3 regions of the Pseudoduganella sp. R-34 genome follow, and region 1 is predicted to be linked to each of the others. Evidence: predicted binding sites of a transcription regulator. Region 1 holds the regulator's gene; each other region holds the start of a gene.
The links. The regulator HrcA, encoded in region 1, represses chaperone genes, less so after heat shock. The targets are predictions, from matches to a motif close to TTAGCACTCNNNNNNNNNGAGTGCTAA.
Positions count from the first base shown of each region.

Region 2: a site for HrcA is predicted at 1,726-1,752, ahead of groES (co-chaperone GroES). Genes of this name have one in related genera too.
Region 3: a site for HrcA is predicted at 5,249-5,275, ahead of rpoH (RNA polymerase sigma factor RpoH). Genes of this name have one in related genera too.

Region 1 is NZ_CP184572.1:6,505,070-6,512,785, reverse strand. Features, by position in the region: gene rsmA (16S rRNA (adenine(1518)-N(6)/adenine(1519)-N(6))-dimethyltransferase RsmA) at 1-516, shown strand, start outside; gene ACN9MW_RS29880 (glycosyltransferase family 4 protein) at 602-1,693, opposite strand; gene ACN9MW_RS29875 (hypothetical protein) at 1,939-2,514, opposite strand; gene ACN9MW_RS29870 (hypothetical protein) at 2,527-3,138, opposite strand; gene ACN9MW_RS29865 (HAD family hydrolase) at 3,275-3,970, shown strand; gene hrcA (heat-inducible transcriptional repressor HrcA) at 3,975-4,988, shown strand; gene fur (ferric iron uptake transcriptional regulator) at 4,993-5,421, opposite strand; gene ACN9MW_RS29850 (outer membrane protein assembly factor BamE) at 5,528-6,055, shown strand; gene dapB (4-hydroxy-tetrahydrodipicolinate reductase) at 6,072-6,881, shown strand; gene ACN9MW_RS29840 (MotA/TolQ/ExbB proton channel family protein) at 6,889-7,545, shown strand; gene ACN9MW_RS29835 (ExbD/TolR family protein) at 7,550-7,716, shown strand, end outside.
Region 2 is NZ_CP184572.1:5,574,533-5,582,248, forward strand. Features, by position in the region: gene ACN9MW_RS25655 (ThiF family adenylyltransferase) at 1-402, shown strand, start outside; gene pepA (flocculation-associated PEP-CTERM protein PepA) at 727-1,539, shown strand; gene groES (co-chaperone GroES) at 1,787-2,077, shown strand; gene groL (chaperonin GroEL) at 2,116-3,762, shown strand; gene ACN9MW_RS25675 (PEP-CTERM sorting domain-containing protein) at 3,927-4,529, shown strand; gene ACN9MW_RS25680 (hypothetical protein) at 4,632-5,090, shown strand; gene ACN9MW_RS25685 (glutathione S-transferase family protein) at 5,094-5,723, shown strand; gene ACN9MW_RS25690 (hypothetical protein) at 5,726-6,346, shown strand; gene ACN9MW_RS25695 (MFS transporter) at 6,324-7,559, opposite strand; gene ACN9MW_RS25700 (PadR family transcriptional regulator) at 7,559-7,716, opposite strand, start outside.
Region 3 is NZ_CP184572.1:1,580,473-1,588,188, forward strand. Features, by position in the region: gene ACN9MW_RS07405 (cytochrome P450) at 1-788, shown strand, start outside; gene ACN9MW_RS07410 (antibiotic biosynthesis monooxygenase family protein) at 785-1,129, shown strand; gene ggt (gamma-glutamyltransferase) at 1,130-2,896, opposite strand; gene ACN9MW_RS07420 (hypothetical protein) at 2,903-3,349, opposite strand; gene ACN9MW_RS07425 (PEP-CTERM sorting domain-containing protein) at 3,488-4,063, opposite strand; gene rpoH (RNA polymerase sigma factor RpoH) at 4,257-5,147, opposite strand; gene ftsX (permease-like cell division protein FtsX) at 5,472-6,386, opposite strand; gene ACN9MW_RS07440 (cell division ATP-binding protein FtsE) at 6,383-7,042, opposite strand; gene ftsY (signal recognition particle-docking protein FtsY) at 7,052-7,716, opposite strand, start outside.

The DNA.
Region 1 (7,716 bases):
CTGAAGTTCGACTTTGGCTACATCCCGGTGCCGGAAGGGAAAAAGCTGCGCGTGGTGGGCAACCTGCCGTACAACATCTCTTCGCCGCTGCTGTTCCACCTGGCCGAATTCGCCCCCATTGTGCAGGACCAGCATTTCATGCTGCAAAAGGAAGTGGTGGAGCGCATGGTGGCCGAACCCGGCACCAAGGCCTACAGCCGGCTGTCGGTGATGCTGCAATGGCGCTACCGCATGGCCCTGCTGTTCATCGTGCCGCCGGACGCCTTCGACCCGCCGCCGAAAGTCGATTCGGCCATCGTGCGCATGATCCCGATCGAGCAGCCGCTGGCCTGCGACCCGGCACGGCTGGAAGCGGTGGTGCAGAAAGCCTTCTCGCAGCGCAGGAAAGTAATCCGCAACTGCGTGGCTGGCATGTTCACGCCGGAGCAGCTGGAAGCGGCCGGCATCAACCCGCAAGACCGCCCGGAAATGGTGCCGGTGGAAGCCTACGTCGCGCTGGCCAACCTGCCTGTCTGATTGAAAGTCGGGGTCAGGTCTGGCAATCCGCCACAAATTTCGCATAGCGAAATTTGTGGCGGATTGCCAGACCTGACCCCGACTTTCATGTGGCGATCAGTTCCAGCACCTGGTCTGCCACGCGCTCCCAGGTGAACGATTTGGCGTACTCGAGGCTGCCGGCGCTGGCGCTGAGCCAGTAGGCGGGCTGCTCGAATTTCTGGATTTCCCGGGTCCAGGCGGCGGCATCGAGGTGGGCGGCGTAGCGCGGGTGTTCCCCGGCCCAGGCCTTGATGCTGTCGAGCCCGTGGGTCAGGACGGGAATCCCGGCTGCCATCGCTTCCAGGATGGTCAGGCCAAAGCTTTCGTGGTCGGTCGGGTGCAGCAGCAGGAAGGCCTGGCGCAGGATGCCGATCACTTCTTCCTGGCGCTTTCTGCCGTGGAAAGTCATGCTTGGCTCGTTGCCGTACTTGGCCAGCAGGCTGTCCAGCAGCGGGCCGTCGCCGACGATGTCGAGGTGGTAGCCTTGCCGGGCCAGGCCGCTTTGCATGAAAAAGTCCGCCAGCCAGTCCACGTTCTTGCTGCCATCCAGGCGGCCGATGTACAGCAGGCGCTTGCCGGCCGGGTAGGCCGGTGGGCTGGGCGGGAAGAAGGCGCCGTCCACGCCCAGCGGCAGCGACTGGATCTCCAGGCCCCATTTCCGTCGGGTCTTTTCCGCTGCGCGGTATCCGAGGTAAAACACGTCCTTGGCCGGCACGCGCTTGAAGAAGCCGCGCAGCGATACGCCCGGCAGGAAATGGCGGCAACGCTGGCGCAGCGCCGGGTAGCGCTTCGACAAGAGGTAGGCATCGGCTTCGTAGAAGGTCACGATGTAGTCGTAGCGCGACAGGTCCATGCCGCTTTGCCCGAGCGAGCGGAAAAAGCTGTAGCTCTCGATCTTGAACGGACTGGTCATGAGCAGCTTGCTGAGCACTCGGTTCAGCTTGCTGTCGCGGGCGATGAACGGCAGGGTAAGCAGCTTGACGCCTTCCAGGTCGACCAGGCGCTTGCGGCCTGCGCCGGGCTCGCCGCTGAGCAGGGTGATCTGCGCCTTGTGCTTGAGGCGCTGGCAGAACTGGCTGACCACCGTTTCGGTGCCGCCAATATAGCCGGCAACGGTGGGGCAAATGAACAGCAGGTGTAGTTTTTCTTGTTTCAAGCGGTGCTTGCCTTCTACTTGGGGACGCTCTCGAAAAGTAGCCGACTATAGCTTACCAGCGGCGCAGCCAGCAAGGCTGACCCGGCGAGGGCAAGGTGGTCGGCGCCGGAACAAAAAAAAGCCCGCTCAGGGAGCGGGCTGAATCCATTTCTGTTAAGAAGTGGAGGAGACAGGTGTAATTATGCTGCGTCGCGGCATATTGTTCCAATTTATTTTTGGAATTCCAGTCATTCCACTTGCTTATATCACGCCGGGTTGCAGACCACTTGCACGTTGTTGCGGGGCTCGTCGCCCATTACGCCGCTACCGTTGAGGACTTCGCACTTCAGGCCGGGCGGCTGGGTCAGGACGCTGATGCCGTAGGCGGTGCCGACCGGGAGCAGGTTGGGCAGGGCGAAGGTGGTGGCGCCCTTGGCGACCACAATGCTCGAACTACCGTTGACCAGCGTCAAGTCGCCAGTGGTCAAGCGTTCCACGGTGCCGGTGACGGCGTAGGCGTTCTGGACGCAACTGATCTGGATGTTGATCGAGGTGGTGTGGCCAGCCGAACCGACATTGGTGCCGCCCAGGAAGTCACAGGTCATGTGCGCCGGCTGCTGCACGATCTCGACCTTGTATTCGGTGCCGTAGCTGATGCTGTTGGGGAAGCTGAAGGTGGTGGCGCCAGCTGGCACTTCGACGGTGTCGCCGGCAGCGGTTTTCAGCTTCAGGCCACTGTTGTTCAGGCCGGAAATGGTGCCGCCAATGGTGAAACTGGCTTTGCCGCCGCAGGCTGCCAGGGCGACGGCCAGCAGGGCCGCGACAAGGAATTTTGCTTTCATCTGGACTCTTTCTTAGTTGCAGGTAACAGTCACGATCAAGTTGAAATTGATATCCTTACTTGGCTCGATTTTGCCGGTACCGTTGCCGTTGGTGCCACCGGCGACCGTGCATTTCTGGCTGGGGTTGGTCGGTTGGTTCAGCACGGTGACCCCATACACGCTGCCGTTGCCGATCGGGGTGGCGAACTGCCAGCTGCCGTTGGCGGCCACGTTCACGGTCTGGGCCCCGTTGGCCAGCACCAGGCCGCTGCCGGCCAGGCCGCTGACCGTGCCGCCCAGCGGGTACGGGTCGGGGGTGCAGGTCACGACGGTCTGGTTGTAGGTGTAGTAGTTGATCTTGCCGGTGTTGTTGGCCAGCTTGCAGCTGACGTTGGCCGGCACGCTCTTGATGCTCACATTGAACTGGGAGTCCGGAGCCATCAGCGTCTTGAAGGAATAACTGCCGTTGCCAGCGGTGGTGATGGTCAGGTCGTCGCCGCCATTGTTCTGCAGCACCAGGTCGCCGCGGTCCAGTCCGAGGACCTGGACTACCAGGGCGATGCTGCCATTGCCCTTGCCGCCGCAGGCGGCCAGTCCGGCGACGCACAGCAGCGCGGCGGCGGCAGACAGATACTTACTCTTCATTCCACTTTCTCCAGTCGGTTGCGCGCGTCGCGCGGTCAAATCGGCGCCTATTTTAGTGCATTTGCACCATCCATAGCCGATTTGGCCAGCTTTTCCCTTGTAACAGCTTGCAACCGCGGCGCGGTACAATGCGCCCATGAAGCCGAAAGCCATCCTGTTCGACCTGGACGACACCCTGTGGCCGATCGCGCCCGTCATCGCTGAAGCGGAGCTGACGCTGCACGCCTGGCTGGCGGCTCATGCGCCCAGGGTGGCGGCGCAATGGTCGATCGATGCCTTGCGCGCGCACCGTGCCGAACTGGCGGCGGCCCAGCCGGAACTGCTGATCGACCTGGGCCAGCTGCGCCGCGCCAGCCTGCACGCGGCCTTTGCCGCGGCCGGCGAGGACGCGGCCCATGTCGAGGGCGCGATGGCGCACTTCTTTGCCGCGCGCAATGCAGTCACGCCATACGACGATGTGCTGCCGGGCTTGCTCAAGCTGCGCCAGCATGTGCAGCTGGGCACGATTTCCAATGGCAATGCCGACCTGGAAGTGATCGGCCTGGCCCACCATTTCGAGGTATCGCTGGCGGCGGCCCGTTTCGGCGCGGCCAAGCCGGCGCCGGACATCTTCCGCGCGGCCTGCCAGGCGCTGGGCGTGGCGCCGCACGATGCGGTGTACGTGGGCGACGACCTGGCGCTGGACGTGGCGGGGGCGCAGGCGGCCGGCTTGCGCGCGGTGTGGATGAACCGGCACGGCGCCGGCCTGCCGGACGGTGCGCCGCAGCCGGACGCGATTTGCGCCACGCTCGATGAATTGCTTGCGTGGCTGGAACAACAGTTGGCAGAATAGGCCTATGCATCTCGATATCCGTGCCCAAACCCTGCTCAAAGCCCTGGTTGAGCGTTACATCGCCGACGGCCAGCCGGTGGGCTCGCGCGCCCTGTCCAAGATTTCCGGGCTGGAGCTGTCGCCGGCCACCATCCGCAACATCATGGCCGACCTGGAAGAGCAGGGCTATGTGGCCAGCCCGCATACTTCGGCGGGACGGGTGCCGACCCCGCGCGGCTACCGCATCTTTGTCGACACCCTGCTGACGGTGCAGCACATCGATGAAAGCGCGGTGCAGGCCAGCCTGCGCGCGGCCTCGCCGCAGCCGCAAAAGCTGATTGCCAATGCGGCCCAGATGCTGTCGTCGCTGACCCAGTTTGCCGGCGTGGTGCTGGCGCCGCGCCACGAGTCGGTGTTCCAGCAGATCGAATTCCTGCGCCTGGGCGAAAAGCGGGTGCTGCTGGTGATTGTTTCACCCGGCGGCGACGTGCAAAACCGCATCCTGCTGACCGACGTCGATTACACGCCGGCCCAGTTGCAGCAGTCGGCCAATTTCATCAACCAGCACTATTCCGGGCTGTCGTTCGAGGACGTGCGCGGGCGCCTGCAGCATGAGCTGCGCCAGTTGCGCGACGATATGGGGCGCCTGATGCAGGCGGCGGTGGAGGCGGGCAGCGAGGCCATGGCCGAATCGGAAGACATGGTGATCGCCGGCGAGCGCAACCTGCTGTCGGTGGCCGACCTGTCCTCGAACATGAGCTCGCTGCGCGCGATGTTCGACCTGTTCGAGCAAAAGACCGGGCTGATGCAGCTATTGGACGTGTCGTCCAAGGCCTCCGGCGTGCAGATCTTCATCGGCGGCGAATCGCAGCTGGTGCCGATGGATGAAATGAGCGTGGTCACCGCGCCCTATGAGGCCAACGGCAAGATCGTGGGGACGCTGGGGGTGATCGGGCCGACCCGCATGGCGTACGAGCGAGTGATCCCGATTGTCGATATCACGTCGCGGCTGCTGTCGAACGCGCTGAGCAACCACTGAAAAATCAATGCTTGTGCGGGCAGTTGACCTTGGTGCAGCTGCCGTAGATGGCCAGCGCGTGTTCGGCGATCTTGAAGCCGCGCTCGGCGGCGATGCTTTGCTGGCGCTTTTCAATCTCTTCGTCGACGAATTCTTCCACCCGGCCGCAATCGAGGCAGACCAGGTGGTCGTGGTGCGAGCCTTCGTTGAGCTCGAAAATCGCCTTGCCGCTTTCGAAATGGTTGCGGTTGAGCAAGCCGGCCTGTTCGAACTGGGTCAGCACGCGGTACACCGTGGCCAGGCCGACGTCCATGTTTTCGGCCAGCAGCAGCTTGTACACGTCTTCCGCCGTCAGGTGGCGCACGGGGCTGCTCTGGAAAATATCGAGGATCTTCAGGCGCGGCAGGGTAGCCTTCAGGCCGGAGGCCTTCAGGTCGGTAGGGCTGTTACTCATGTTTGCTAACGTCAGTTGCGGGAAGTGCTTTATGATATAGCGTTTTAGGCACTTCTGCTCACGGAATTGAGGTATGCATAATATGCGTTTGACCCCGCTGTCTTTGTTGCAACGTAGCACTCCGCTGCTGGCTGCCGCCCTGTTGGCTGCCTGCGCCAGCAAGCCAGCCACCGTGGCCCCGGTGGAAGCCTCGCAGGGGGCCCAGACCACCCAGATCACCAAGACGCAGAAATTCCTGTGGTTCTTCTCGCCCTACCGCCCCGATATCCAGCAGGGCAATTTCGTGTCGAAGGAGATGCTGGCCCAGCTCAAGAACGGCATGACGAAGGACCAGGTCAAGTTCCTGCTCGGCACGCCGCTGATGGCCGATGCCTTCCACGGCAAGCGCTGGGACTACCCGTTCCGCCTGGCCAAGGGCAATGGCGAGCTGACCACCAGCACGGTGGTGGTGTTCTTCGACCAGGATGACAAGGTGGCCAGCTTCGAGGGCGGCGACCTGCCGACCGAACAGGAATACATCGCGCGCATCGCCGGCCCGATCAAGGAATTCAAGAAGTCCGAGGATGCCAAGGGCAACCTGGCGCCGGGCAAGGCGCCGCTGCCGGGCGGCCAGGAATCGGGCACCAAGCAATAACCGAGGAAACAGCGAGATGACGCAACTGAATATCGCCATCGCCGGCGCCAGCGGCCGCATGGGCCATATGTTGATCGAGGCGGTGCAGAAGGCGCCCGAGGCACGCCTGTCCGGCGCGCTGGACCGCGAAGGCGCGCCGGCCCTGGGCAGCGATGCCGCTGCCTTTACCGGCCAGCCGGCCGGCGTGGCCATCACCGCCGACCTGGCCGCCGGTCTGGCCGGCGCCGACGTGCTGATCGACTTCACCCGCCCGGAAGGGACCCTGGCCCACCTGGCCTACTGCGCCGAGCATGGCGTGAAGATGGTGATCGGCACCACCGGCTTCGATGAAGCGGGCAAGGCGGCCATCGCGGCAGCGGCGCAAAAGACCGCGATCGTGTTCGCGCCGAACATGAGCGTGGGCGTCAACGTGACGCTGAAGCTGCTGGAGTTCGCCGCCAAGCAGTTCGACCTGGGCTACGACATCGAGATCATCGAGGCGCACCACCGCCACAAGGTCGATGCGCCGTCCGGCACCGCGCTGAAAATGGGCGAGGTGATTGCCGATGCGCTGGGGCGCGACCTGAAGGAGTGCGGCGTGTTCGCGCGCGAAGGCGTGACCGGCCCGCGCGATCCGTCCTCGATCGGCTTTGCCACCGTGCGCGGCGGCGACATCATCGGCGACCATACCGTGATGTTTGCCACCGAGGGCGAGCGCATTGAAATCAGCCACAAGTCCTCTTCGCGCCAGCACTACGCCAACGGCTCGCTGCGCGCGGCACAATGGCTGGCCGACAAGAAGACCGGCTTGTACGATATGTACGACGTGCTGGGCCTGAACGGCTGATCGGCTGATGGAGCACTTTACCTTCGCCAGCTACTGGCAGCGCGGCGATGCGATCAGCCATGCCGTGGCCTACCTGCTGCTGGCGATGTCGCTGGCATCATGGTTCTTCATCCTGTGGAAGGGCTGGGCCTCGTGGCGCATCCGGCGCGCGGCGCCGGTGGTGCAGGCGTTCTGGGACGCGCCCTCGGTGGCCGATGGCGTGGCGCTGATGGTGGCGCGCGACCAGGAGCGAATCTTTGCGGCTGTGGCGCAGGCCGGGGCGCACCAGCTGGCGCACGCCAAGGGCGGCAGCATCGCCGCCGAAATGGGGCGCTCGGAGCAGGTCACGCGCGTGCTGCGCGATGCGATCCATGTCTCGACCACGCGGCTGGAATCGGGCCTGACCTTGCTGGCGTCGATCGCGTCGACCGCGCCGTTTGTCGGCTTGCTGGGCACCGTGTGGGGCATCTACCACGCGCTGGCGGCGGTGTCGGCGCAGGGCACGGTGCAGATCGACAAGGTGGCCGGTCCGGTGGGCGAGGCGCTGATCATGACCGGCGTCGGCCTGACCGTGGCGATTCCGGCGGTGCTGGCGTATAACGGCTTTAACCGCATCAACCGCATCACGCTGTCCGAGCTCGACGCCTTCGCGCACGACTTGCACGCTTACCTGGCCAGGGATTGAACTGATGGCATTCGGCTCCTTCAACCATCACCGGCAGAAGGAATCCATGGCGGACATCAACGTCACGCCGATGGTGGACGTGATGCTGGTGCTGCTGGTGATCTTCATCATCAGCGCGCCGATGTTTACCAATGCAGTTCAGCTGGAACTGCCCAAGGCGCAGGCCAAGGC
Region 2 (7,716 bases), 930 kb from region 1:
GGCCTGAACTTCGTGCCGGGCGGGACGACCTTCGAAGAGTACTTCGGCTGGGGCGACCTGCCGGAGCTGGACATGGCAATCCGCTTCCTGGTCGGCCTGGCGCCGGCCGCCCTGCACCGCAGCTACCTGGTGCCGGGCGGTATCAACCTGGCGGAGCGGCGCGGCGCCTCGACCTCGATGGCTTGCCAGCTTTGCTCGGGCGTGGCCGCCACCCAGGCCATCAAGATGATGCTCAAGCGCGGCAAGATCCTGGCCGCACCGCATGGCTTCCAGTACGACGCCTATCGCGACAAATTCGTCTACACCTGGCGACCGGGCGGCAATAGCCATCCCCTGAACTGGCTAGCAATTCAGTTAGCCAAGCGCAAATTCTCGGCAATGCTTGCCGCGCAGTCGAAATAAATGCAGTTTAATTTTAAATTAATACTCACGCCGAGCGCGGCATAAAAAGTCACACAAAATATCAAAACATGCGAATGCTCACCAAATATATCATCCAAGTCATTGAATTTGCTACTTAATCTTGAGAAGCTACATGTCGGAATATTTTACAGAGCAGGCCGCGCAGCGCAAACAACATGGTTTGAAAGTTAATACTAAGTTTTTGTTTTTCGGCCGCATTTTAAATGTGGCATATGTATTGCTTTGATAAAGATCATGACCTGAACAAATTTAATGCTCAGTCATCCCAAAACTGGTGCTTTATCCTCTCAACGGAGAAATGTAATGAAGATTCTCACACCTAGCGTTCGCGGCCTGGCCGCCAGCATGCTGCTAGCGTTTGGCGCTCTGGCAACTGGCAGCGCTGCCGCTGCACCCTCCTTCCAGGTGGACCCAACGGGACTGGCACCTGCCGGCAACATCTTCACCGCCGACGCCATCAACGGCGTGTCGTCCGCGCGCGTGGCCTATACCGGCGTGGGCAACAATTACGTGTCCAACGGCTACATCGTGTTCAGCGGCTTCTCGCTGAATTCGAACAACGTGTCGACTGCGGATACCCGCGTCAACTTCGACTATGGCTTGTATGCCACTTTCCACCAGGACTTCTCTTGCAGCGGCATTCTTGGCCCGGGCGTTTCCTGCACCCCGACCGCGCTGTCGCTGCAGCTGTGGGCCGACGTCGGCAACGACAACACCTATAACCAGGCCGTGGTCGGAACCGATCCGTCCATTAACTTTGCCGGCGCCCAGACCCAGCTGGCCTGGTCCGACTTTGCCTACAATGGCGTCGGCGGCATCGACAACCTCGGCGGCGTGTTCCAGAACGTCACCATGAGCTGGTTCCTGACTGCGGAAGGCAAAGCCTACTTCTTCGACCCGGATCCGTTCTACACTGCCTCGTTCGCAGCATTCAACAACACCACGCAAGGCGTCGATTGCGATACCGTGGATTGCACCAACGCCCTCGACATTGCCATCACGCAGGAAGGCGGTATCCTCGATTTTGTCGCCCCCGTCCCTGAACCGGGCGTGCTGGGGCTGCTCGGCATCGGCCTGCTCGGCATGGCCGGCGTGTATCGCCGCAAACAGCATTGATCTGCATGCCTGACCAAGATGGGACCGGCGACGGTCCCATTTTTCTTTTATAACTGCCCCGCTTTACCCCCTCCCCGCCACTCGCGCGCCATGCCGTTGCATCTCTGGCATGATTGATATCAATTCAACGTTTGACCAAGCGCAAAGAAATTCCCTTGAAAAGGGAAAGTGTCGTCCCTATAATTGTTGGCACTCGTTAGCCGAGAGTGCTAACAACTGTCAATAAACCGAGTAAAAGGAGTTTTGTATGAACCTTCGCCCTTTGCATGACCGCGTCATCGTCAAACGCCTGGACCAGGAAACCAAGACCGCGTCCGGCCTGATCATCCCTGATGCAGCCGCTGAAAAGCCGGACCAGGGTGAAGTGCTGGCAGTTGGCAACGGCAAAGTTGCTGACAACGGCACCGTGCGTGCTCTGGAAGTGAAAGTGGGCGACCGCGTTCTGTTCGGCAAATACGCCGGCCAAGCCGTCAAGGTAGACGGCCAGGAACTGCTGGTAATGCGCGAAGAAGACATCATGGCCGTGGTACAGAAGTAATCACAGCCCCCTAGATACAGAATTCAGGAGAAACAAACATGGCAGCTAAAGAAGTCATTTTCGGCGATTCCGCACGTTCCAAGATGGTCGAAGGCGTGAACATCCTCGCCAACGCAGTGAAAGTCACCCTGGGCCCGAAAGGCCGCAACGTGGTGCTGGAGCGCTCCTTCGGCGCCCCAACCGTCACCAAGGACGGCGTTTCGGTCGCCAAAGAGATCGAACTGAAAGACAAGCTGATGAACATGGGCGCGCAGATGGTCAAGGAAGTCGCTTCCAAGACCTCCGACAACGCCGGTGACGGTACCACCACCGCAACCGTGCTGGCCCAGGCCATCGTCCGCGAAGGCATGAAATACGTTGCCGCCGGCATGAACCCGATGGACCTGAAGCGCGGCATCGACAAGGCAGTTGCTGCCACCGTCGAACAGCTGAAGTCCATCTCCAAGCCATGCACCACCTCCAAGGAAATCGCCCAGGTTGGCGCGATCTCCGCCAACTCCGACGCATCGATCGGCGAGCGCATCTCCGAAGCGATGGAAAAAGTGGGCAAGGAAGGCGTCATCACCGTTGAAGACGGCAAGTCCCTGCACGACGAGCTGGACATCGTGGAAGGCATGCAGTTCGACCGCGGCTACCTGTCCCCATACTTCATCAACAACCAGGAAAAGCAAGTTGCCGTCCTGGAGAACCCATTCGTCCTGCTGTGCGACAAGAAGATCTCCAACATCCGCGACCTGCTGCCAGTACTGGAGCAAGTAGCAAAAGCCGGCCGTCCACTGCTGATCATCGCTGAAGACATCGAAGGCGAAGCACTGGCGACCCTGGTGGTCAACAACATCCGCGGCATCCTGAAGACCTGCGCAGTGAAAGCTCCTGGCTTCGGCGACCGTCGCAAGGCCATGCTGGAAGACATCGCCATCCTGACCGGCGGCCAGGTAGTGGCTGAAGAAGTCGGCCTGACCCTGGAAAAAGCCACCCTGGCAGAACTGGGCCAAGCCAAGCGTATCGAAGTGGGCAAGGAAAACACCATCGTCATCGACGGCGCAGGCGAAGCTTCGGCCATCGAAGGCCGCGTGGCACAGATCCGCACCCAGATCGAAGGCGCGACCTCCGACTACGACCGCGAAAAACTGCAAGAGCGCGTGGCCAAGCTGGCCGGCGGCGTTGCCGTGATCAAGGTTGGCGCAGCCACCGAAGTCGAGATGAAAGAGAAGAAGGCCCGCGTTGAAGACGCACTGCACGCAACCCGCGCAGCTGTGGAAGAAGGCATTGTGCCAGGCGGCGGCGTAGCCCTGCTGCGTGCCCGCGCTTCGCTGAACGTGAAAGGCGACAACGCCGACCAGGACGCCGGCATCAAGATCGTGCTGCGCGCCATGGAAGAGCCACTGCGCATGATCGTCACCAACGCCGGCGAAGAAGCTTCGGTGGTTGTGAACGCCGTCCAAGCCGGCACCGGCAACTACGGCTACAACGCTGCCAACGGCACCTACGGCGACATGGTTGAAATGGGCGTGCTGGACCCAGCCAAGGTAACCCGTTCCGCTCTGCAGAACGCAGCCTCCATCGCTGGCCTGATGCTGACCACCGACTGCATGGTTGCTGAAGTCGTAGAAGACAAGCCAGCCGGCGGCATGGGTGGCATGGGCGGTATGGGCGGCATGGGTGGCATGGACGGCATGATGTAATCGCCGACAGCCTCACAGCTGACTAAAAAGCCTGCAAGGTTTGCGCCTTGCAGGCTTTTTCTTCATTGAGATACATCATTTCCCCTATGCGCAAAAAGAAGCCGGCAAATAACCGTGCTACAATCACAATAACTTTTACGCAACCTTCATTTAATTTCGACAATATGAAGAAACTTCTGACCGCCCTCCTGTTTGCCGTCGCAGGCACCGCCTATGCGGGCCCGATGGAATTGATCACCAATGGCAGCTTTGAAAAGAACGGCGTCGCCGCTGGTTCCTGGACCATCAAGTCCGCGCTGGACGGATGGAGCGTCGGCTCAAAAGGCGTTGAAGTGCGCAATAACGTGGCCGGTACGGCCCAGGACGGCGGCAACTTCCTGGAACTGGATTCCTCGGTCAATAGCTGGATCAGCCAGACCATCGACACCGTCGCCGGCGGCAGGTACAACCTGTCTTTCTACTACGCCCCGCGCGAACACACATCGGCCGCCACCAACGGCATCGACGTGCTGTGGAACGGCAATCTGCTGAAGCACGTCGAGCAGGACAACTTCACCTCGAAGACCAATTGGTTCAAGATTGAGTTGTCGATGTTTGCCGTCGGCAGCCTGTCGAACCTGAGCTTCCAGGCTTCCGGCATCAGCGACAGCATCGGCGGTTCGCTCGATAACGTCTCGCTGAAAGCCGTACCGGAGCCTGCAACCATCGCCTCGATGCTGCTCGGCCTGGGCATGATGGGCCTTGCCCTGCGCCGCCGCAAGCAGTAAGCGTCCACTCTGCGTATCCCGAAAGCCTGCCTGGTTCACGCCTCGCAGGCTTTTTAATTCTGTTAGTATTGGCGCACTTTCACCGCATGGTCGTGCCAAGCAATGTCTTCCTCCCGTAAATCCGCCATCGCCGGCGCCGTTGCCGGCCTGCTCCTTGCAGGTATCGGTGCCTGGTATGCAAGCAATCACAACATCCATGCAACTGCTGCGCCGATGGCCGCTGCGGCGCCTGTGGCCATGCCAGCAGCGAAAGCAAACCTGAGCCGCGACCAGGCGGTTGAAAAACTGATGGCGCTGCCGGAGCTGAAACGGCTGGCGGACGCCATCGAAAAGCGCAGCGGCGGCGAGCGCCATGGTGCGCTGCTTGAAACCGATCCGGCGCCGCGCGACGTGAACGGCAGCCCTTATTACCAGCTCATTTTCGTGGAGAACGGCGACGACATGGCGCAAGCTGTGGCCAGCTTTCTGGTCTCGCACGTGAACGGCGATATCCTGGTTGAAGACGATATCAGCGGCGAGCTGATGTCGCTCGATCAATGGCGCAAAGGCTTGAAGGACTAGACCATGTACACCCTCTATTACGGCAAAGGTGCAGCCAGCCTGGCGATCCACGCGGCGCTGAAAGAGATCGGCGTGCCTTACGAACTGGTGGCAATCGACCTTGAAGCGGGCCAGCAGCGCAGTCCTGAATACCTGCGCATCAACCCGCAAGGCAAAGTGCCTACCCTCCTCATCGACGGCAAGCCCTTCGCCGAATCGGCGGCCCTGATGCTGATGCTGGCCGAACGCCACCCGCAATCGAACCTGGCGCCGCCTGCCGGCTCGCTGGCACGGGCCGAATGGTACGAGTTGATGGTGACGCTGGCGAACAGCCTGGGCAACAATTTCCGCCTGTGGTTCTACCCGTCCGACCTTGGAAGCACGAATGACGACAGCGCGCTGCGCAGCGCAATCCGGCAGCGGATTGAAGCGACGTGGGCCACGCTCGATGCCCGCCTGGCCGATAATGGCCCCTACCTGCTGGGCGAAACGTTTTCCGGCGCGGACCTGATGCTGACCATGTACATGCGCTGGTCGCGCAACATGCCGCGTCCTGCAACTGCCTGGCCGGCATTGCAACAATATGCCGACATGATGCGCGCGCGCCCAAGCTGGCGCCACATTACGGAAGTTGAAGCATTAACTGGATGGTAAAGATGTTCAAGAAGTTGTTTGCGGCGTTCAGCGCCAAGTCAAAAGTCCGCGCTGACGCGCCGTACGGCACGGAAGAGTTAAACACCGTGCACAAGATGCTGTTCGCCGACGATGCCGGCCAGCTCTTTGGCGAAGCTCCCGACGCGCGCGTGGTGCAAGCCATCGCACAGGACGCAAGCGAAGAATCGCGCGTGCGGCTGCTGGCTGCGCACTGGCTGCGCGCCAACGGCCATGCCCCGGCCGCGCCGGAAGTGCTGGGCGTGGTGATTGAAGTGCCGCTGGACGGCAGCATGGACACCCTTGCCGCCTACGCCGACGGGCGCGTGCGCTACATCAACCAGACCGGGCGCACCGCCGTTTTCGAAGGGGCGCCGGCCGACGTGGCGGCGCAGGCGAAAGTGCTGGTCGCAAGCGCCATCCCGGCCTTCATCAAGGCTTCGCCGCAAAGACCGGTGTATGTGCCGGGCCCGGGCCAGTTGCGCTTCACCTTCCTGTCGCAGGACGGCAATCGCGTCACCGACGGCTTCTTCAGCGACGTCGTGCGCGATGAACTGGCCAAGCCCGTGCTCGAGCAAGGCCAGCGGCTGCTGGACCTGGTGGTCAAGCAGGGGAACGCGCAGTAAGCGGGACGTGCGCGCTCTGCACCCGCCCGATCCACCATACCGAGAACACGATAAGCACTGAGGCAATGACGCCGATGGTGCCGTATCCCAGCAAGCGCCCTGCCGCATCGGTATGCACCAATAGGCCGCCGGCAAAGGCGCCAATCCCCGTTCCCATCTGCTGGACCGCCGCGTTCGCGCTGAGGAAAGCGCCGCGCCGCTGCGGCTCGGGGATGGTGGTCAGCAGCGCCTGCAACGGCACGAAGCGGCCCGACATGGCGACCATGAAGAATGGGAAGAACAGCATGATCGCCAGCAGCGGGATGTGCGGCATATGCGTCATGAACAGCGTCGGCGCAATCGAGAACAGCGCCACCCAGCGGAATACGCGTTGCTTGCCGGCCCGGTCGGACCAGCCGCCAATCAGGCGTGAGCTGAACAGGGTCGCAATGCCGCCGCACAGGTAGACGTAGCTGATCTGCGCCGGTTCGATGCCCAGGTTCCCGACCAGCATGGGCGAAATGAAGGGAATCACCATCATGCCGCTGACTGTCACCACAAAGCACAGCAGGAAACCGCGCAAGTGGGCGCCCACCGTGAACAGGCCAAACAGCTCGGGCAGCACGCGCGCCAGCGGCACCGGCGCGTTGGCCAGGTGCGCAGTCATCGCAGGCAGGGTGCGCGCAGCGACCAGCCACACGACCATCGACAGTACTACCAGCAGATAGAACGGCGACTGCCAGCCGAAGTGCGCGCCAAGCATGACGCCGATCGGCACGCCCGCGATCGCGGCCATGCTGAAGGAAGTCATCACGACGCCGGTGGCGGCGCCGCGGCGTTCCTGCGGAATCAGGTCGGCGATGATGGACATGCTGATCGCCCCCAGCACGCCGCCGGTCATGCCGGCAAAAGCTCGCGACAGCACCAGAACATGGAAGTTCGGCGCCAGGGCGCAGGCCAGGTTCGACAGGTTGAACAGCATGAACACGGTCAGTTGCAGCTTCTTGCGGTCAAAGCGGTCGGCATAGGTTGCCGCCAGCAGGCCGGAAAGCCCGGCGCACCAGGCGTAGGCCGATACAGCGCCGGAAACCTGGGCGGCGCTGATGGTGAATGCCTTCATCAATTGCGGAGCAAGCGGCATCATGACCATGAAGTCCATGATGACGGTGAATTGTATGAACGCCAGCAGCCACAGGACTGTGCGTTCGCGTTGCGGAGTGAGTGTCTGGGTCATCAGCTGAGTTGGTTAATGTCGTTGATGGCGCGCTTGAGGATAGCGCGAATTGCGTCGACGTGCTCGCGGCTGGCACGCGGGCCGCGGCCGCGAGTGATGACGGCGTCTTTCAGGGCATGCATCAGGGTGCGCAAATCCCCCCCGTCTTCCCCCCTCG
Region 3 (7,716 bases), 1.9 Mb from region 1:
CCGCGCCCAAACTGGCGCTGCAGCGTGCGCTGGCCCTGGCCGCGAGCGGTGAGCTGGCGCGGCAGCGCGCGCAGTCGGTGGCGCAACGCCTGCTGGCCGAGGGCCGCCCGATCGGCGCCTGGGCATTCGAAGCGCCTGTCAGCGCGGTCGCCAGCCTGCTTGGCTTCGCCGACGCCCAGTTGCCTGCCGTGGCGCGCTGGATGGGCGACTACGTGGCCTGCCTGTCGCCATTGAGTAGTGCGGAGCAGGTCGAACAGGCGCACGCGGCGAGCCTGCGCCTGCTGGCCGCCATGCGCGAGTTGCTGCAAGCGGCGCCGCAAGGGTCGCTGGCCGCAACCGTCGCCAAGGAAGCCGCTGCTGCCGGCTGGCGGGATGACCACGCCATCATCGCCAACCTGGTTGGCCTGCTTTCGCAAACCTACGAAGCGACGGCAGGGCTGCTGGGCAACAGCATGGTTGCGCTCCAGCAGGGCGCGCCAGGCGACGACGCCGACGCGCTGCTGGCGCAAGTGATGCAAAGCGATCCGCCCATTGTCAACACGCGGCGTTTCGCCGCGGAGCGCTGCCAGGTCGGCGGCGTGACAGTCGAGGCGGGGCAGGCGATACTGGTCTTGCTCGGCGACGCAGGGCGCGGCTTTGGCCATGGCCGCCACGCCTGCCCCGGCCAGCAACTGGCGCAGCAAATCGCTGCCGGCTGTATCGAAGCGCTGCGCAGCAAGCCGCTGCCGCAGCTAAGCTGGACTTACCGCGCATCGCTCAACGCGCGCATACCGGAATTCCACCAATGATTGCAGTGATTTTTGAAGTCACCCCGGCCGAAGGCCGCAAGGACGCTTACCTGGACATCGCAGCGCGGCTGAAGCCAACGCTGGAGCAGATCGACGGCTTCATCAGCGTCGAGCGCTTCCAAAGCCTGGCCAACCCGGGGAAGATGCTGTCGCTCTCCTTCTTCCGCGATGAGGAAGCGGTGCAGGAATGGCGCCGCGTGGAAGCGCATCGCGCTGCCCAGCAGGCGGGGCGCGAAAGGCTGTTTGCCGATTACCGCCTGCGCATCGCCCACGTGGTGCGCGACTACGGCCTCAATGAGCGCGCGGAAGCGCCGGCCGACAGCCGCGAACGGCACGGTTGATCAGTGCCCGCGTTTCTGCACCAGCGCACTGCCGGCACCGTGGCGCTTGCCTTCGCTGACTGCGGTCACCGTGCCATCGGGGTTGAAGACGATGGCGTTGGCGGCGCCGATCTCCTCGGCCGAGGCATCCCAGCGCTGGCCGAAACGCTCCAGCGCCCGGGCTTGCGCGCTGCCGGCAAATCCCGGCTCGACGGACGTGGCCTGGCCGTTGCGCTCGGAGATGCGCGGCGCGTTCAGTGCGGCGGGCATGTCCATGCCCAGGTCGATATGGTTGAAGATGGTCTGCAGCACCGTGGTCACGATGGTGGCGCCGCCCGGGCTGCCGATGGTGAAGGCCGGCTTGCCGTTGCGGAAGGCGATGGTGGGCGACATGCTGCTGCGCGGGCGCTTACCGGCTTCCGGCACGTTCGGATGCGGGCCGGTGAAATCGAAGTCCGTCATCTCGTTGTTCAGGATGAAGCCATAGCCCGGCACCGTGATGCCGCTGCCGCCCCATGATTCGATGGTGAAGGTGTAGGCGACGATATTGCCGTCCTTGTCCGACACGGCCAGGTGGGTGGTGTGCGCGCTTTCCGACAGCAGCCTGGCCTTTGCCGCAGCGGCCGGCCGCAGAGGCACGCTTGGGTCCTGCTGGAACAGGTAGGGATCGCCAGGCTGCGCGTGGTAGCGGGCCTGGGCAGGGTCGATCAGCTCACGGCGGCGTGCCGCATATTCCTTGCTGACCAGGCCCGCCACCGGCGTGTCCACATATTCGGGATCGGCCAGGTAGGCATTGCGGTCGGCGAAGGCCAGGCGCGCCGCTTCCATGTACAGGTGTTCGGCTTTTTCGCGCGGCATGGATTTCAGGTCGAAGCCTTCCAGGATATTGAGCGCTTCGGCAATCGTCACGCCGCCGCTGCTTGGCAGGGGCATGCCGACCAACTCATAGCCGCGGTAAGTGCTGCGCACCGGCTGGCGCCAGCGCGCTTCGTAATTGGCCAGGTCGGCCAGCGACATCCGGCCCGCGCGCACCGAAACGCCGGCGGCGACCGGCGGACGGTTGACCGTGTCGACAATCGCCTGCGCCAGCTTGCCCGAATAGAAGGCTTTCACGCCGCCGGCGGACAGCAGGCGGTAGGTCTTGGCCAGGTCGGGATTGCGCAGCAGGGTGCCGGCCGGCAGTGCCTTGCCGTCCCGCATATAGCGCGCCGCGGTGTCAGGGAACAGCGCGAACTTCTTCTCATTTTCCGTGACCAGCGCCACGAAATTGGCGTTCAGCCGGAAGCCATCCTGGGCCACCTTGATGGCCGGGGCCAGCACCTGTTTGAACGACATGGTGCCGTAGCGGTCCAGCGCATCATGCCAGCCGCGCACCGTGCCCGGCACGCCAACGGCCATGCCGCTGGCGACCGCGGTCTCGAAATCCATCGCCTTGCCATCCGGCGCGAAAGCGTTGGACTGGAACGATGCCGGCGCCACCTCGCGATGGTCGAGCGTGATGACGCGGTTTTCCCTGGCCAGGTAAATCACCATGAAGCCGCCGCCGCCCACGCCACAGCTGAACGGGTCGGTCACGCCCAGCGTGGCCGCCGCCGCCACTGCCGCATCGACCGCGTTGCCGCCTTTGTCGAGGATCGCCAGCGCGGCCTGCGAGGCCGGCTCGCTGATGGTCGCCACGGCGCCGCCGGTGCCGCTGGCAACCGGGGTCTTGGCCCAGGCCGGGGCGCCGAACGCCAGCGCAAGGATGATGGTGGACGTCAGTCGTCGGGGCAGGGCATGTGGCGTCATGGGCAGCTATGTTGGCTGGGAAATATTTACCCGCAAGCTTACCCGATAATCCGGCGCCGGTGCCTTCAGCGACGGCGGTTCTGCCGGCTCCATCCCCAGCAGCGTGAAGGTCAGCCCATTAAGCGTCACGGTCTTGCTGGCCCCCGGCATGGCGTCCGCCAGCACGAAGCTGGAGCTGCCTTGCTGGTCGCTCAGCACGAAGCTGTAGCTGATGTATCCAGCCCAGACGCAGACTGCGCCTTTTTTACAGCGGCTGTCATTGACACGCTCGAGCTTGAGCGTGACTGCAGGGGCCAGCTTGACGATTTCCCCTTGTGCCAGGACGTAGCTGGCGCTGGTGCGTGGTGCCGGGCGGCTGGCTGCATCCTCGGCAGTGCTGCGGGTCGAGCCGCAGGCGGCGGCAATAGCGAGGACCAGGCCCGCCATGCCCAGACAGATCAGTCTAGCTTGCATGATGTTCTCCTCTGGCCTGGGAACAGCTTAGCAAATTACAAACTATCGTGTTGCACTGTTGAGTCCACTCAACAGTATGGTCGCGCCGAAAAAAAAGCGCCCCGGAGGGCGCCAGTTTTTATAGTTGGTTTTCACAACTTATTGTGTGCGGCGGCGGCGGACTATCCCCAAGCCCATCAGGCCGACGCCAAGCAGTGCCAAGGAAGCGGGTTCCGGAACCTCTTGCGGGGGAACGCCCGGGTCGGTCGGCGCATTGGCGCTGTTGGCCATGACTTTGAATTCGACATTGGTATTGTTGTCGTGCACGTTCAGCGAATTGAGCTTGAAGGTGTGGACGACGCCCGCCGTCAGGGAAACTTCGTCCCAGTAAGCGGAATAGCTGCTGGGCTTGGGGAGGGTCTTGGCCACCCCAACGTTGTCGAGGAAGAGGTCGAAGTCGAAATCCTGGACGCTGCCGCCATTTGGCGGCGTAATGCCAAAGTCGAAGGTGGTGTCGACGCTCACCGTCACGTACAGGACCTCCAGGTCTTTTACGTGAATCCAGTCGGCAAAGGTCCAAACCGATTCACCGTCAGGATTCCAGCCAGCACTGATTACCGAATCAACCGTCAATGCCAGTGGATTGCCGTAGGTTTGTCCGTCTTTGGTCGGGCCTGCAACGGCCAAGCTGGCTGTCAGGGCGCAAATTGCGGTCAATGCAAGCTTCTTGAACATGGGTAACTCCTCAGTGAGTGTGCTTGAGAGTTACTAAGCAATCGCTATGCCAGGAATTCAAACTCAGCCATATCAAGGGCTTAGCGATAGTTGCGATGTGGAATGTAAAAATTCCCGACATTAAGAAGCTTGCCCAAAAGTAAAAAAAGCACCGACCCTTGCGGAATCGGTGCTTTTGCCGGAGGGTGCAGGCTTACATGTAGGCGGCCAGCGCACCCTTCATTTTCTTCAGCGCAGCCGCTTCGATCTGGCGGATGCGCTCGGCCGACACGCCGAACTCTTCCGCTAGCGTATGCAGCGTGGCGCCCGAACCATCGTCGTTGGCCAGCCAGCGTGCCTCGACGATGCGGCGCGAACGGGCGTCGAGCTTGGACAGGGCGGTTTCCAGGCCTTCGGACTGCAGGCGCACCACCTGTTCCGCTTCCAGCACCTTGGTCGGCTCCATATTGTCGGAGGACAGGTAGGCGATGGGCGAAAACTTGTCGTCTTCGTCGTCGGACGGCGCTTCCAGCGCGATGTCACGGCCGCTCAGGCGGGTTTCCATCTCGATCACGTCCTCGCGCTTCACGTCCAGGGTCTTGGCCAGTTCGTCGATTTGCGCCGGCGACATGGCGTCGAGCCCCTGCTTGTGGCTGCGCAGGTTGAAGAACAGCTTGCGCTGGGCCTTGGTGGTGGCCACTTTGACCAGGCGCCAGTTCTTCAAGATGTATTCGTGGATTTCAGCCTTGATCCAGTGCATGGCATAGGATACCAGGCGCACGCCCTGGTCGGGGTCGAAGCGCTTGACTGCCTTCATCAGGCCGATATTGCCTTCCTGGATCAGGTCGCCGTGCGGCAGGCCATAGCCCAGGTAGCCGCGCGCGATCGACACCACCAGGCGCAGGTGAGAAGTCACCAGCGTTTCCGCGGCCTTGATATCGTTCTTTTCCTTCAGGCTCTTGCCCAGCGCCACTTCTTCCTCATGGGTCAGCATGGGCAGGCGATTGACAGCCGAGATATAAGCGTCCAGGTTGCCCAGGCTCCCGCTGAAGCCAAGGGTCAGCGCGTTGCTGCCGGCAGGTGCCAGTGCGTTTGTTGCGGTCATCTTGTCTATCCTCGCTTGAAGGGAATGCTTTTCAGAGTTACCAGCATGCACGACAGAACTTAAATGATTCTTAACCTCTATCATGCCGTTCTGAACATATATTAGCACTCTCCCTTGGTGAGTGCCAATTGCTGGGATTTTATGGCTCTGATAGCAAAAACACTATCGGCAAAGCGCTATTCCTTGCGTTGGATCAAAGTCAGGATAAGGCGGGCAGGGGCGCGGCTCCGTGCGGGTACGCACGATGAAGTTGAAAGTCGGGGTCAGGTCTGGCAATCCGCCACATTGTGGCGGATTGCCAGACCTGACCCCGACTTTCAACTTTCAATTTAGCCTGGAAAGATGACGCTGGACGCAGAGCAGGGCGCCGATCAGGCCGAGGCCGGCGGACAGGGCCAGCAGGCCGGCCGTGCCCAGGGGATCGAGCGGAGCCAGCTGGAATTCGGAGGCATACAGTCTTGCAAACTCTGCAATGGCCCGGTTGAGGGGCTGCAGGGCCAGCGCCACGCCGCCCAGGGCCACGCCGCCGGCACACAGGCCGAGCAGGGCGCCGGTGTAATAGAAGGGGCGGTGGATGAAACTGTCGCTGGCGCCGATCAGCTTGGACACCAGGATTTCTTCGCGCTGGGTCATCACTTGCAGGCGTATGGTATTGAACACTACCGCCACCACCACCGTGGCCAGCGTGGCGGCCAGCAGGAGCAGGGCCAGGCGCAGCACGCCCAGCAGGGCAGCCAGCCGTTTTACCCAGGCCGAATCGACTTGCACCGATTCCACGCCCGGCAGGGCGCGCATCTGGTCGGCGATGCTGTCGATCTTGCTGCCTTCGGCCGCGTCCTGGAAGGCGTTCAGCTTCACCACGTAGCTGTCCGGCAGCGGATTCTCGCCCAGGGTGGCGACCACGTCGGACAAGCCGCTCTTGGCATTGAGCTGTTCCAGCGCTTTTTCGCGCGAAGTGAAGATGATCTTGGCCGTCGGTGCAATGTTGCGCAGCGAGGAGGCCAGCCCGGTGGCCTGTTCGCGCGGCGTGTCGGCCTTGATGAAGACGCTGAGTTCAGGCTCGACCGCCATCTGCTCCGACATCGGCCGTACATTGTCGAGCAAGGTCACGCCCATGAAGGGCAGGGCCAGCGCAATCGCGACCACCAGGATATTGAACAGGAAAGAACCCGGCGCCCGGCGCACGTGCACCAGTGCAGAGCCGAGGGCGAACAGGTGGTGGCGCAGCCAGGTGCTCATGCGGCTTCCCTCATCAGTTCGCCACGTTCGAGATGGATCACGCGTGCCGCGGCGTCCAGGATCTGTTCATCGTGCGAGGAGATCAGGCAAGTCACGCCGACCGAGTGGAAGGCATGCAGCGCATCGATCACCCGGTTGGCGCTGGCGCGGTCCAGGTTGGCGGTCGGCTCGTCGGCCAGGATGATTTGCGGGCGGTTGACGATGGCGCGTGCGATCGACACGCGCTGCTGCTCGCCGCCGGACAGGGCCAGCGGCTGGCCGTCGGCGCGGTCCAGCAGGCCTACCTTGTCGAGGGCGGCCCGGGCACGCTGCTCGGCGGCGGCGCGCGGCGAGCCGGTCACCAGCAGCGGCATCATGACATTGGCCAGCACCGAACGGTCGTTCAGCAGGCGTTGCTCCTGGAAGATCAGGCCCAGGTTGCGGCGCAGGAAGGGAATGCCGGCGCGCTTCAGGGCGCCGATGTCCTGGCCGTTCACCAGCACCTTGCCCGAGGTCGGGCGCTCCATGGCGGCAATCATCTTCAGCAGGGTCGACTTGCCGGCGCCGGAAGGGCCGGCAAGGTAGACCAGCTCGCCCTTGGCAATGGTGAAGGAAATGTCGCGCAGCGCGACACCGTCGGGAGAATACTGTTTGCTGACGTGCTGGAATTCGATCATGTAGGCCGCTTATGCGAGCAGTGCTTCAACAAATTCAGCCGCATTGAACGGCTGCAGGTCTTCAATCTTTTCGCCGATGCCGATGAAGTACACCGGAACCGGGCGTACGCGGGCGATGGCGGCCAGGATGCCGCCTTTCGCAGTGCCGTCGAGCTTGGTAATGATCAAGCCCGACAATTGCAGTGCATCGTCGAAAGCCTTCACCTGGGCCAGGGCATTCTGGCCGGTATTGCCGTCGATGACCAGCAGGGTTTCGTGCGGCGCCCCTTCCATGCCTTTGCCGATCACGCGCTTGACCTTCTTCAGCTCTTCCATCAGGTGGAGCTGGGTTGGCAGGCGGCCGGCCGTGTCGATCATCACGACGTTGGTGCCGCGCGCCTTGCCGGACTGCACCGCGTCGAAGGACACGGCCGCCGGGTCGCCCGATTCCTGGGAAATCACGGTCACATTGTTGCGTTGGCCCCACACCATCAGCTGTTCGCGCGCTGCGGCGCGGAAAGTGTCGCCGGCAGCCAACAGTACCGACTGGCCGTGGGCTTGCATATGCTTGGCCAGCTTGCCGATGGTGGTGGTCTTGCCGGCGCCGTTGACGCCGGAAATCATCATCACCAGCGGCTGGTGGCGGCCCAGTTCGAATGGCTTTTGCAGCGGCTGGAGCAGGCTGGTCATCAGCT